DNA from 4 places in the Mesorhizobium sp. M7A.F.Ca.US.011.01.1.1 genome. Region 2 is predicted to be linked to each of the others. Evidence: predicted binding sites of a transcription regulator. Region 2 holds the regulator's gene; each other region holds the start of a gene.
What was found. The regulator PhoB, encoded in region 2, activates phosphate uptake and scavenging genes when phosphate is short. The targets are predictions, from matches to a motif close to TGTCATNNANCTGTCAT.
Positions count from the first base shown of each region.

Region 1: phnC (phosphonate ABC transporter ATP-binding protein) is a predicted target of PhoB. The motif match lies at 2,067-2,083, and genes of this name have one in related genera.
Region 3: EOA13_RS13085 (esterase-like activity of phytase family protein) is a predicted target of PhoB. The motif match lies at 1,113-1,129, and genes of this name have one in related genera.
Region 4: phnF (phosphonate metabolism transcriptional regulator PhnF) is a predicted target of PhoB. The motif match lies at 2,258-2,274, and genes of this name have one in related genera.

Region 1 covers NZ_RZRT01000119.1:2,543-5,860, forward strand. Annotated here, with positions in the region: gene phnE (phosphonate ABC transporter, permease protein PhnE) at 1-72, opposite strand, end outside; gene phnD (phosphonate ABC transporter substrate-binding protein) at 130-1,038, opposite strand; gene phnC (phosphonate ABC transporter ATP-binding protein) at 1,131-1,988, opposite strand; gene EOA13_RS36270 (DapH/DapD/GlmU-related protein) at 2,419-3,036, opposite strand; gene phnL (phosphonate C-P lyase system protein PhnL) at 3,033-3,318, opposite strand, start outside.
Region 2 covers NZ_RZRT01000021.1:29,440-32,757, forward strand. Annotated here, with positions in the region: gene pstA (phosphate ABC transporter permease PstA) at 1-239, shown strand, start outside; gene pstB (phosphate ABC transporter ATP-binding protein PstB) at 257-1,075, shown strand; gene phoU (phosphate signaling complex protein PhoU) at 1,102-1,809, shown strand; gene phoB (phosphate regulon transcriptional regulator PhoB) at 1,826-2,515, shown strand; gene EOA13_RS19730 (family 16 glycosylhydrolase) at 3,050-3,318, shown strand, end outside.
Region 3 covers NZ_RZRT01000010.1:12,674-15,991, reverse strand. Annotated here, with positions in the region: gene EOA13_RS13090 (FAD-dependent oxidoreductase) at 1-1,003, opposite strand, end outside; gene EOA13_RS13085 (esterase-like activity of phytase family protein) at 1,240-2,718, shown strand; gene EOA13_RS13080 (MATE family efflux transporter) at 2,901-3,318, shown strand, end outside.
Region 4 covers NZ_RZRT01000054.1:3,675-6,992, reverse strand. Annotated here, with positions in the region: gene EOA13_RS30005 (ABC transporter permease) at 1-42, shown strand, start outside; gene EOA13_RS30000 (zinc-binding alcohol dehydrogenase family protein) at 109-1,128, shown strand; gene phnF (phosphonate metabolism transcriptional regulator PhnF) at 1,471-2,220, opposite strand; gene phnG (phosphonate C-P lyase system protein PhnG) at 2,353-2,814, shown strand; gene phnH (phosphonate C-P lyase system protein PhnH) at 2,814-3,318, shown strand, end outside.

The DNA.
Region 1 (3,318 bases), on a different contig from region 2:
GGACGTCTGGCGACGCCAGGCGTCGGCCATCTGGTGAGTGGCGCCGGAAGGGGCTGTCACGGAAAGGGTCATGATCGGACATGCAAGAAGGGCGGCGTTTTCTCGACGCCGCCCTTCCTGATTTCGCCGTTAGCCGCCAATGGCTGCCTTACGGGCTTCGACGATGACGTTGTAGAAGTCCGCCTTGACCGGGACGTAGCCGGTAAAGTCGCCGCCTTCGACGCCTTCGAAGCAAGCCTTGTCCTTCTTCGGCAACTGCGTGAAGAAGTCGGCGAGCTTGGCGGTCATTTCGTCGCCGAGCGCGGTGCGCACGACCAGCGGGCCGTTCGGGATCAGGCCCGAGCGCCAGACTTCGACGAAGTCGTTGGGGTCGACGGCGCCCTTGGCGACTTCCTTGTGGAAGGTGCCCGAGGTGTAGCCGTCCTTGAAGTCGCCGATACCGGAGGAATCGTCCACCGCCACATCGACCTTGCCGTCGCGCACGGCCAGAACATTGTTCTCGTGGCCGCCGTTGAACTGGGTCGAAGCGAAGAAGGTTTCGTTCGAAGCGCCGGTGTCCTTCGGGATCTGGGTCAGCGGGATCAGATAGCCGGACGTCGAATCCGGATCGGCGTAGCCGAGTTTCTTGCCCTTGGCCGACTTGATATCGGTGATGCCGGAGGATTTCAGCGCCAGGCCGATCGAATAGTAGCCGGTGGCGCCGTCGGTCTGCTGGGTGGTGAGGATCGGGGTGACCGCCTTCGGGTCCTTGAGAGCGATGCTGGCGTAGCCGGAAGCGCCGAGTTCGGCGAAGTCGAGCGTGCCGCCAAGCAGGCCCTGGATCACGCCGTCATAGTCGGCGGCGGGGAACAGCGAGACCTTTTCGAAGCCGAATTCGGCCTTCAGATGGTCGGCGAGGCACTGGTAGTTGCGCAGCCGGTCGGTTTCGTTTTCGCCGCCGAGAATGCCGACGCGAAATTCCTTCATATCGGCGGCGTGGGCCATGCTGGTCGCCATGGCGAGCACCGAAACGGCGCTGAAAACCATCTTCCTGAACATCTGTAATCTCTCCTGTAGGTTCCGGCCCCGCGCCGGCAGCGTTATCGATTTTGACAGGTGCCCTTGACGCGGGCTGTCGATCCAGGCCGCTCTCAGTATCCCGGGAATGCGGGCTCGAGCGGTCCGGCGGATGCGGCGATCTTTCGGCTGAAGGCAACGCTGGTCGAGGTGATGGCCTCGGAGATTTCCTGGCCATTGCTGTCGGCGCCGTAGACGAGGCGCACGGCCTCGCGGTTGAGTTCTTCCGGCGGGCCGTCGAAGACGACCTTGCCGGCGGCCATGCCGATGATGCGGTTGCAGTAGGTGCGGGCGGTGTCCAGCGTGTGCAGATTGGTGACGACGGTGATGCCGTCGCGCAGATTGATGTCCTGCAGCGAATCCATCACCACCTTGGCGTTGAGCGGGTCGAGCGAGGCGATCGGCTCGTCGGCGAGGATCACCCTGGGCTGCTGCATCATGGCGCGGGCAATGGCGACGCGCTGTTGCTGGCCGCCCGACAGCGTGCCGGCGGGCTGCAGCGCGGTGCGGGCGATATCGAGCCGCTCGAGCGCGGCGACAGCCTCGGCGCACTCGGCGCGGGAAAACATGCCGAGAAGATTGGACATGGTCGAACGGTGGTTCAGCTTGCCGAGCAGCACATTGGTTAGCACGTCGAGGCGCGGTACCAGGTTGAACTGCTGGAAGATCATGGCGCAGTCGCGCTGCCAGCGTCGCAGCGGCGAGCCGCGCAATTGGGAAACCTCGGCGCCGTCAAAAAAAATCGACCCCTGGCTGGGATCGATGAGACGGTTGATCATGCGAAGAAGGGTCGATTTGCCGGCGCCCGAACGGCCGATAATGCCAACCATCTGACCCTGCGGGATCGCGATGTTGATGTCGCTGACGGCAGTGTTCTTGCCAAATCGTCGGGTGACACCGCGGATTTCGAGCGTGGCGGAATTTGCTGGCATGGGGGCAGGTTCCAGTCCGGACCATTGATCGTCAGGCATTCGCCTAGCGCAGCCACATGAACCTGCCGTGTCGCGTTGATGTCAGTTTTGTTACGCTCCACAGGTGTGGAGTTACGGTCGGCCCAGGACCAGCAGTTTCCTCGAAGTGCTCCATGTCCCTGAAGCTGCAGAAGGGGCGGCTTGATTTCGACTACGGGAGCCTGCTGTTCGAAAAGTGCCAGGCAATCATCGAACAGGCCCCAGCCATGCGGCGGCCCGATCATCCGCAAGATGCTGGATCTGGTAAGCGAAGGTGGTGTGGAGGACGTAAGCGTCGTGATCGGGATGCCGGTAGCCGAACGGCACGGCCAGCGCATTACGCCAAGCCGCAACCTGCGCCGGTGGTGTGTCAGGGATATGAACAGGTTCGCCCATGACGAAATGTGATGGCTTATCCGCCGTATTTTTCCAGAAAAGCCTCGGCCTCAAGCGAACGAAAATCATCCAACGCGGCGCGCAGCCTTGCATGGTCCCAGTCCCACCAGGCAAGCGCCTGATAGCGCTCGGCGGTGCGGCGATCGAAGCGCTCGCGGATCGGTTTGGCCGGCACACCGCCGACGATGGTATAGGGCGCGACATCCTTCGAGACGACGGCTCCGGCGCCGACCGCGGCGCCATCGCCGACGGTGACGCCGGGCAGGATAGTCGAGCCGTGACCGAGCCAGGTATCGTGGCCGATGGTGACCCGCTTGGCGCGGCGTTGGGCGAAGAATTCGCTCTCGTGCTCGGCATCGTCCCAATAGTCCGAGGCGCGATAGGTGAAGTGATGCAGCGTCGGCCGCCAGGTCGGGTGGTTGGTGGCGTTGATGCGAACGCTGGCCGCGATGTTGGAAAACTTGCCGATCGCGGCGCACCAGACAGCGCAATCCTGCATCATGTAGGAATAGTCGCCGAGTTCGCTCTCCAACACCCGGCTGCGGTCGGCGATCTCGGTCCAGCGGCCGAGCGTCGAGTTCTGCACCTCCGCCGTCGGGTGGACCAGCGGTGTCTCCGATAATTTCCTGGTCATGCGGCGACTTTTCCAGGAGCGAAAGCGGTGACGTCGATGATGCGGTCGGCAACCGCCTCGCGCACGTCGTGGTCATGGAAGATGCCGAGCAGGGCGACATCAGCCGCCTTCTTGGCGGCGATGAGCTCGATCACCACATCGCGGTTCCTGGCATCGAGCGAGGCGGTCGGCTCGTCGAGCAGCAGGATCGGGTGCTCGGTGATGAAGCCGCGCGCGATGTTGACGCGCTGCTGCTCACCGCCGGAGAAGGTCGCAGGCGGCAATGCCCAGAGTTTTTCCGGC
Region 2 (3,318 bases):
CGCTCGGCGAAACCGCGCCGCTGCTCTTGATCGGCATGGTCGCCTTCGTCGCCGATCCACCGACGACGCCTTTCGATCCGGCCACCGCGCTGCCAGTGCAGATCTATATGTGGGCGAACGAGGCCGAACGCGCCTTCGTCGAGCGCATGTCGGGCGCCATCATCATCCTGCTCGTCTTCCTCATGGCCATGAACATCACCGCGATCGTGCTTCGGCGTCGGTTCGAGCGGCGCTGGTAGAAAAAAGGCATCTTGGTATGAACATCATGACCGAACAGTCCCTTGAAAACGCAGTGGGCGACAAGATGAAGTCGAACGAAGTGATCAAAATGCGCGGCGACAAGGTCGGCGTGTTCTATGGCGAGAAGCAGGCGCTGTTCGACGTCGATCTCGACGTCCGCCTGAACCAGGTGACGGCGCTGATCGGCCCCTCCGGCTGCGGCAAGTCCACCTTCCTGCGCTGCCTCAACCGCATGAACGACACCATCGATTCAGCACGGGTAACCGGCAAGATAACGCTCGACGAAGAAGACATCTACGACAAGAACATCGATGTCGTCGAACTCAGGGCGCGCGTCGGCATGGTGTTCCAGAAACCCAATCCGTTCCCCAAATCGATCTACGAGAACGTCGCCTATGGTCCGCGTATCCACGGATTGGCCAAGCGCAAAGCCGACATGGATCAGATCGTCGAGTCGAGCCTAAAGAAGGCGGCAATCTGGAACGAGGTCAAGGACCGTTTGCAGGAACCTGGCACGGGTCTTTCCGGTGGCCAGCAGCAGCGTCTGTGCATTGCACGCGCCATCGCCGTGTCACCCGAGGTGATCCTGATGGACGAACCGTGTTCGGCGCTCGACCCGATCGCCACCGCTCGCGTCGAGGAACTGATCGACGAACTGCGTCAGAACTATACCATCGTCATCGTCACCCATTCGATGCAGCAGGCAGCGCGCGTGTCGCAGCGCACCGCGATGTTCCATCTAGGCTATCTGGTCGAGGAGGGCGCCACCGACAAGATGTTCACCACCCCCGACGACAAACGCACCCAGGACTACATCACCGGCCGGTTCGGCTGAGCTCAGGCATACGAGGGACGAAGATCATGGGTGAACATACCGTCGCATCTTTCGATGAGGATCTGGAGCAGATCAGTCAGCTGATCCGCGACATGGGCGATCTCGCCCGTTCGATGGTCAGTGGCTCGACCAAGGCTTTGCTCAATTCGGACAATGCGCTGGCGCAGCGCGTGGTTTCCGATGATGCCATCATGGATGCACGCCAGCGCGAGCTGGACGATCGCGCCATCACGCTGATCGCCAAGCGCCAGCCAATGGCCAACGATCTGCGTGCGGTGGTCGGTTCGATCCGCATGGCCGGCGACCTTGAGCGCATCGGCGACCTTGCCAAGAACATCGCCAAGCGCGTCGGCACTGTCGGGCTGAGTGTCACGCCGCACGACCTTTCGCATTCGATCGACGCGATGGCACAACTGGTGCTGATCCAGGTGCAGGGGGTCGTCGACGAGTATGCCGCCGCTGACGCGGCAGCGCTTGCCACGCTCAGAAACAATGACGAACGCATCGACGTCAAATACACCTCGGTGTTCCGCGAGCTGCTGACCTACATGATGGAAGATCCCCGCAACATCACGGCGTGCACGCACTTGTTGTTCTGCGCCAAGAACCTCGAGCGGATCGGCGATCACGTGACCAACATCGCCGAAAATGCCTATTATGTTTTGACCGGCACGCAGTTGCCAGCCAATCGTCCGAAGCAGGACGAGACGGCAATGTCCGCGCCAGCGGCATAACAGGGGTGACCAGCCGATGATCGCACCACGCATCATGGTGGTGGAGGATGAGGAGCCGCTAGGCGTGCTGCTCCGCTACAATCTCGAATCCGAAGGTTACCAGGTCGAGGTGGTGACGCGCGGCGACGAGGCCGAAATCCGGCTGCAGGAGAACGTTCCCGACCTTCTGGTGCTCGACTGGATGGTGCCTGCGGTTTCGGGTATCGAACTCTGCCGGCGCCTGCGAATGCGTCCCGAGACCGAGCGGCTGCCGATCATCATGCTGACCGCGCGAGGCGAGGAAAGCGACCGCGTGCGCGGCCTGTCGACCGGTGCCGACGACTATCTGGTCAAGCCTTTCTCGACGCCGGAGTTCATGGCCAGGGTCAAGGCGCTGCTGCGCCGGGCCAAGCCGGAAGTGCTGTCCAGCGTGCTAAAGGTCGGCGACATCGTGCTCGATCGCGAGTCGCACCGGGTCTATCGCAAGAAGAGCGAGATCCGGCTCGGGCCGACCGAGTTCCGCCTGCTCGAATTCATGATGCGCCATCCAGGCCGCGTGTTCTCGCGCAGCCAGCTGCTCGACAATGTCTGGGGCGAGACAATCTACATCGACGAGCGCACGGTCGACGTGCATGTCGGGCGGCTGCGCAAGGCGGTCAACAATGGCCGCATGCCTGATGTCATCCGCACGATCCGTGGGGCGGGCTACGCGATCAGGGAAGACTAGGTGGCTGTTCCGTCCCGATAGATCGGGAAAACTCGATTAGCACGCGGTCGCCAACAGCCGGTGGAATGTTGCACTCGTCTCATTGATGGGGAGCGAGCACGGGACGCCAGGAGCGATCATCCTCATCAGGTTTCGAATGACTGCGTTTGGGCCAAAGCGACAGGCAGCTTCTCGCGTTCCTCGATCTCCCAAACTCTCTATTGGGCCCCGGCTGGCCAGGAAGCACGGCGAATTACTTGATACGTCGTCATCTTTCCCGCAGACTTCGACCAGAAAGCCACGCAAGAATGACTTGAGTTAATTTAGATATACGTTCTTCAAATGACGCGTATTTTGCACAAATATACAATTTTAATAAATTACTTCAAATTGTTGCGAGTCCTCTCCTCTTTATTCATTTCTCGTCTGTCGATTGTTCAATGCGATCTCGGATCTAATGACGATTCCGTGGAACGATCTCGTTCTTTGCAGCGTTGCTTTGTAAGCGGTCGCCGGACCTTTGACCAGGTCGGATACCATTAGGAAGGATTTCTGATGAGCACGGTCTTAAACGCCAAGGGCATCCCTCTTGCCTACACCGGCGCTTCCACTCATTGGTTCTCGGCCACCGGGTCTGGACCGGAACTGCATGGCACCTCCGGCAACGACTCCTTCTGGGGAGACACCGGCGTCACTGTCACGATCTACGGCGGCGCCGGCGACGACTACTATCATCTCTATTCCACCAACAATAAGGTGGTCGAGGATCCCGGGGCAGGGATCGACACGATCGACACATGGATGAGCTACAAGCTCCCCGACAA
Region 3 (3,318 bases), on a different contig from region 2:
GCCCGACAATCGGATTGCCGTCCGGGGTGAAGGTGAAGGCACCGTTGACCCATTTGCGGATGCCGGCCGTCGCCAGGCAAGGAAAGCGCTCATGCGCCTTGGCGAGTTCGGGGCTGATGCGGTCGATGTCTTCCGGGATCAGTTCGATGCCGTAGTCCCATGGCGCACCATCCATGTTCCAGTGCTTTGGATTCTGCTCGTAGACGCCAAGCAGCACACCCTTGCGCTCTTGCCGCAGGTAGGAGAAGCCGTCGAGATCGACGGCGATGCCGATTTCCCTGTCCAGCGCCGCGATCTCGGGAATGTCCTCCGTGATGAAATAATGGTGCTCCATCGGCGTCACCGGCAGGTCGACGCCGGCCATGCGGCCGAGCTGCTTTGCCCACAGCCCGCCGGCATTGACGACATGCTCGGCGATGATGGTGCCCTGCTCCGTGACGACATCCCAGCGACCGTCGGCGCGCGGCTTCAACTCGACCACCCGGTTGCGCAGGATGATGTCGGCGCCGCGCTTCTTCGCAGCACCCGCATAGGCATGCGTCGTGCCGTACGGGTCGAGATGGCCTTCGTTGGAATCATGCAGCCCGCCAAGCACACCGGTGACGTCGACGATCGGGCAGATCGTCTTGATCTCATCGGGCGTTACCAACCTAGCGGTCTCGATGCCGACCGACTGGAACACCGCCCAGGCCGATTTCAGCCACTCCCACCGCGCGGGATCGCTGGCGATGTTGACGCCGCCGGTCATATGCAGGCCGATATCCTGGCCGGATTCGGCCTCGATCTCGCGGTAGAGACTGATGGTGTAGTCCTGCAGCGCCGCCACGTTGGGGTCGGCGTTAAGCGCATGGAAGCCTGCCGCCGCGTGCCAGGTCGAACCGGCCGTCAGTTCGGCGCGCTCGATCAGCGCCACATCCCTCCAGCCGAACCGCGTCAGGTGATAGAGCACCGAGGCTCCAACCACGCCACCTCCGATGACGACTGCGCGGTAGTGCGACTTCAAGGCTTCCCCTCCACGGTTAGTCCGAAGGCTGAAGCATATATACACTGGACATAAGTGTCTAGTGCGCGCGCGCATCGTTTTTCGTCGACCGCCGGCATGTACTGCGTGCTGTCACGCAAGCATCATGTTCGCGCCGTAGACCGCGTTTCGGGGAGGCGCGGCATCATCGATGTCGCACCTCTTTCAGTTTTCGTCCCGCGTCCGCTCCGGCACATCCGCCACAAAGAGGATTATCCATGAAACACCTGTATCGAACCGCGTCGCTCGGCGTCGCGCTGGCCTTGTTCACCGCCTTGACGCCGGCCCTCGCCGACAGCACCACGGCCGTCGCCGGCCCGGTCAATAAGGGGCTGGTCGGCGTCGGCCGCATCCCGGCCGCTCAGCGCGACAAGTTCGGCGAGACGTTTGGATCGGGCTCCGGCATGTCGATCGACACATCAGGCTGGACGCATGAGGCCGCCGGCTACAAAGGTTCGCTCTGGCTGCTGCCAGATCGCGGCTACAATGTCGTCGGCACCACCGACTACCGGCCGCGCCTCAACACCATCGGCATCGAGTTTACCCCGGTGGCACCGGGTGCGGCACCTGCTGCCGGCCAGCGGCAGACCGGCGTCAAGGCAACGCTCGCCGACACCATGCTTCTCACCGACGACAAGGGGGCTGATGCCACAGGCCTCGATCCGCTCAACGGCGTGCGCGCGGCAAGCGGCGACATGCCGATCCTGCCGCAAGCCGACAATGGCAAGCTGGCGCTCGACAACGAGGCGATCGTGCGGCTGCCCGATGGTTCGATGTTCATCTCCGACGAATACGGCCCGAACATCTATCGGTTTTCCGCCGACGGGCATCTGCTGTCGGCAACCCAGCCACCGGCCGCCCTCGTGCCGATGCGCCAGGGCACGCCGAACTTCGCCTCGGACAATCCGGGACCCGGTGCCGCCGAGCCCGATCCGAAGGACCCCGAAACCGGCCGCCAGAACAACCAAGGCCTCGAAGGCATGGCAATGACGCCAGACGGCAAGTTCCTGATCGCCGTGCTGCAGTCGGCGCCCCGGCAGGACGGCGGCGATTCGCCCGCCACGCGCCAGAACACCCGCGCCCTGGTCTACGACGCATCCGACCTCGGCCATCTCAAGCTGGCGCATGAGTATGTCGTGCCGCTGCCGGTGTTCAAGGATGCCAAGGGCAAGACCAAGGTCGCCGCGCAGAGCGAGATCGTGGCACTGTCGGATCAGACCTTCCTGATGCTGGCGCGCGACAGCGGCAACGGCCAGGGGCTGAAGGGCGGCACCTCGCTTGTGCGCCAGATCTTCGTCGTCGACGTCTCGGCCGCGACCGACATCGCCGGCGGCGCCTTCGACGCCGCTGACAAGCCGGTCGCCCCCAAGGGCGTCGTCGACCCATCGGTGACACCGGCCAAGCTGACGCCATTCATCGACATCAACGACAGTGCCGAGCTCGGCCGCTTCGGCCTGCACAATGGCGCGCCCAACGACCAGGATAACCTGTCCGAGAAGTGGGAGGCGATGTCAGTGGTCAGCGTTCTGGATCCGAAGCTGCCCGACGACTACTTCCTGTTCGTCGCCAACGACAACGACTTCCTCACCCAGGACGGTTTTCAGGTCGGCGCGCCCTACAAGGCCGAAGACGGCGCCAATGTCGACACCATGTTCCTGGTCTATCAGGTCACGCTGCCGGGTCTGGCCAAGAAGTAACGACCACTGCACGGACGGGCGCGCTTGGCGCGTCCGCTGGGGCAGCGGCTGGTATGAACGGGGGGCAGCGGCTTTCAGCCGTGCGGCGCGTTCGCAAGGGTGCATCTCGGTCCCGCCTGCGATATCATCGTGGACTGGATCCCAAATCACCATCTGCCGAGCTGCCCGCCATGGACGAAAAAATGCCCGCGCGCCGGCGCACCGGCGACCTGACCAGCGGCCCGATCCCGCGCACGCTTCTGCTGTTCGCCTTGCCGGTGCTCGGCTCCAACGTGCTGCAGTCGCTCAACGGATCGATCAACGCCGTCTGGGTCGGCCGTTTCCTCGGCGAATCGGCGCTGACCGCCACCTCCAACGCCAACCTCGTCCTGTTCCTGATCCTCGGCACTGTGTTTGGCATCGGCATGGCGGCCACCATTCTGGTGGCCCAGTCGGTCGGTGCCCGCGACCTGCCCGAGGCGCGCCGCATCGTCGGCACCAGCGCGACGTTCTTCTTCCTCGTCTCGGTTATCTTCGCGGTATGCGGCTGGATCTGGGTCGACGCCATTCTCAACACGCTCGGCACACCGGTCGATGCCTTGCCGCTGGCCCGGTCCTATC
Region 4 (3,318 bases), on a different contig from region 2:
ATCATCGTCTACTTCGACGGCCTGCGCCGCCGCGGCAAGTAGCGACCCCGCAATCAACCGCTGGTCCGCCACACCAACGGGCCGGCGATTTCATGACTGGATTAGCGCATGAAAGCCGTCCTCTGCCGTTCGCCCGGCGATCTTGTTCTTGAAGACCGGCCCGCACCAGAGGCACCGCCTCCCGGCTGGGCGCTGGTGGCGGTCAGCCATGTCGGCATCTGCGGCACCGACTACCACATTTTCGAGGGCAAGCACCCGTTCCTCGCCTATCCCCGCATCATGGGCCATGAGGTGTCGGGAACGATCGTCGAGACCGGCGACGGCGTCGATCTTGCCGTTGGTGAGCCCGTGGTGATCAACCCCTATCTTTCCTGCGGCAAGTGCATCGCCTGTCGGCACGGCAAGCCCAATTGCTGCGTCAGGATCGAGGTGCTGGGCGTGCATCGAGACGGCGCCATGTGCGAACGGATCCTGGTGCCGGCGCAAAATCTCTATCCCGCCAACGGCCTTTCGCTGGCCGACGCCGCCGCAGTCGAGTTCCTGGCCATCGGCGCGCATGCAGTGCGGCGCGCCCGCGCCGACCCCGGCGCCCGCACGCTGGTCATCGGCGCTGGCCCGATCGGGCTCGGCACCGCCATCTTCGCCCGCATCGCCGAACTGGACGTGACACTGCTCGACATGAGCAGTGAAAGGCTCGCCTTCGCTGCAAATGAGCTTGGTTTCCAGACCCTCGACGGGTCGCGCGGCGCGGTGCCCGATCTGGTCAGGGAAGCGACATCAGGCGAAGGCTTCGATGTCGTCTTCGACGCCACCGGCAACACCCAGTCGGTGCAGTCGGCCTTCGCCCATGTCACGCATGGCGGAACGCTGGTGCTGGTCTCCGTCGTCAAGGACGACATCAGCTTTTCCGATCCGGAATTCCACAAGCGCGAGATGACGCTGATCGGCAGCCGCAACGCCTTGCGCGCCGACTTCGATCACGTCGCCGCCTCGATCCGCAACGGCGCCGTTCCCCTGGCCAAGCTCGTCACCCACCGCACCACACTCGCCGGCACGCCGCATGATCTTGCTCGTTGGGCACACGAGAAATCCGGCCTGATCAAGGCTGTGATCGAGGTCGGGTCATAACATGGCAGGCGGCGAACCCGGCCCGAATTGACGACGCCCCGCGTAGGTCGACCCCCACTCCGTCTCGGCTTCGCCGAGCCACCTCTCCCCCGATCGACGGGGTAGAGGAAGGGTGCGAGCCTATTGCAGCCAACGCTCTTCAACCAGACTCCCTCCTTCTCCCGCCGCCAGCGGGCTCCCTTCCTCTCCCTCCGGAGGGGGGAGAGGTGGCTCGGCGAAGCCGAGACGGAGTGGGGGAAGCCGGTCCTCAAATGCGCCGACGCTGACAAGTGAGCGCGACCGAACTGGTCTGATATCAGCGTGAGTCAGATAAATCACTGTCTCGTATAAGGCCGGCGCTCCCTACAGCGCCGACAGCTTCAGTTCCACCCGTTCCGCCGGAAACCTGGACTCCGAAAACTGGATCGGCTGGCCGTCCGGCGTGACGTTGACGGCGACCGTGACCAGTACGATGGCGCCCGGCTGCAGATCGAGGTCGGCAAGGTCCGCCGCATCGGCATGGCGCGCCGACAGCACGGTCGATTGCCGGAGATAGTCGTCGATGCCGAAACGCGCCAGCGAGGCGGTGATCGAGCCTGTTTGCGCCATCGCGGCATCGATGCCGGCAAAGCGCCGGGCCTCGAACCAGCCGGCAGCGCGCGACACCGGCCGTCCGTCGGCTTCGCCGCGCGTTTCCAACCGGATCACATCGGCTCCCCTGGCAAGGCCAAGGCCCTCGGCGACGCGCTGGCTGGCCGGCTCGACCGACGAGGCGAGCAGGACGATGTGCCGTTCCGTCGTTTGCCCTTGCAGCCCGGTCGAAAAACGCGTGCGCGCCCCGATCGGATAGGACAGCCGCTTGCGCGACAGTACGAAGGTGCCGCGCCCCTGCTCGGCCCGCAGCACGCCTTCCCTTACAAGGGCTGATATGGCGCTGCGCACTGTGTGGCGGTTGACGCCATAGCGCTCTGCCAGCGCCACCTCCGGCGGCAGTGCTGCATTCTCCATGAAATCGCCTATGGCGATCGCATGCAGGATCTTGTCGGCGATCTGCCGCCACAGCGAAACGCCACTGCGCCGCTCGATGCTGTCCGCTGCCAGCCGCCCGACCATCATTGCCCCAACCTTCCAGCGCCCAGTCTTCTATCGCTGTCATCCACCCGTCATGGACACGCGTTAGATAATAGTGATAATTTGTATAGTTGTCTATATCAATAGACAAATTGACCAAGAGGAATGCTGCTGATGCGAGGACAGGAAGCCCGCGACCAGGCCGAGCGCAAGGCCGCCATGGCGACACTGGCGCAATCCAGCGGCGATGACATCGTCCGGCTCTGGAACCAAGCCGGACTGCCTTCGGACGCCGAGTTGCTGCGCGGCCCCGAAACCGGCCTTGTCACCCTGCGCGGCCGCATCGGCGGCGGCGGCGCTCCTTTCAATGTCGGCGAGGCGACCGTTACCCGCGCCACCGTCCGGCTGCCCTCCGGGCAGGTCGGCCATTGCTATGCGCTTGGCCGCGACAAGCAGAAGGCGAAGCTGGCGGCCATTGCCGACGCGCTGTGGCAGGACCCTGCCCGCCGCAATGAGGTCGAGACCGGGCTGATAGCGCCCCTGCGGTCGGCTCTGACCGCAGCGCATGAAAAACGCCGCGCCGAGACGGCGGCAACGAAGGTGGATTTCTTCACCATGGTTCGCGGAGAAGACTGATGGACATTGCAGCGCAATCGATCGAGGGCGGTTTCGCCGATCCGGTCTTCAATGCCCAGACGGTGTTCCGCGCGGTCATGGACGCAATGGCGCGGCCAGGCAGCGTGCAGCCGCTGCCGGCCTTCGCCCGCCCGCCGGCGCCGCTCTCGGCGACCGCCGGCGCCATCGCATTGGCGCTGTGCGACAACGACACCCCGCTCTGGCTCGACCAGACCCTGCAAGCTTCCACCGCGATCAGACCCTGGCTTGGGTTCCACACCGGCGCGCCATTGGCCAACACACCGGCCGATGCGCATTTCGCCTTCATCGCGGCCCCGGCCGAGATGATGTCGCTCGATGGTTTTTCGCAGGGCACCCAGGACTATCCCGACCGTTCGACCACGCTGATCCTGCAAGTCGGCGATCTCGTGTCCGGCACGCCGCTGTTGCTTGGAGGTCCCGGCATCGAAACCAGCGCCACGATCGCGCCGGCACAGATGCCGCGCCATTTCGTCGAGCAGTGGA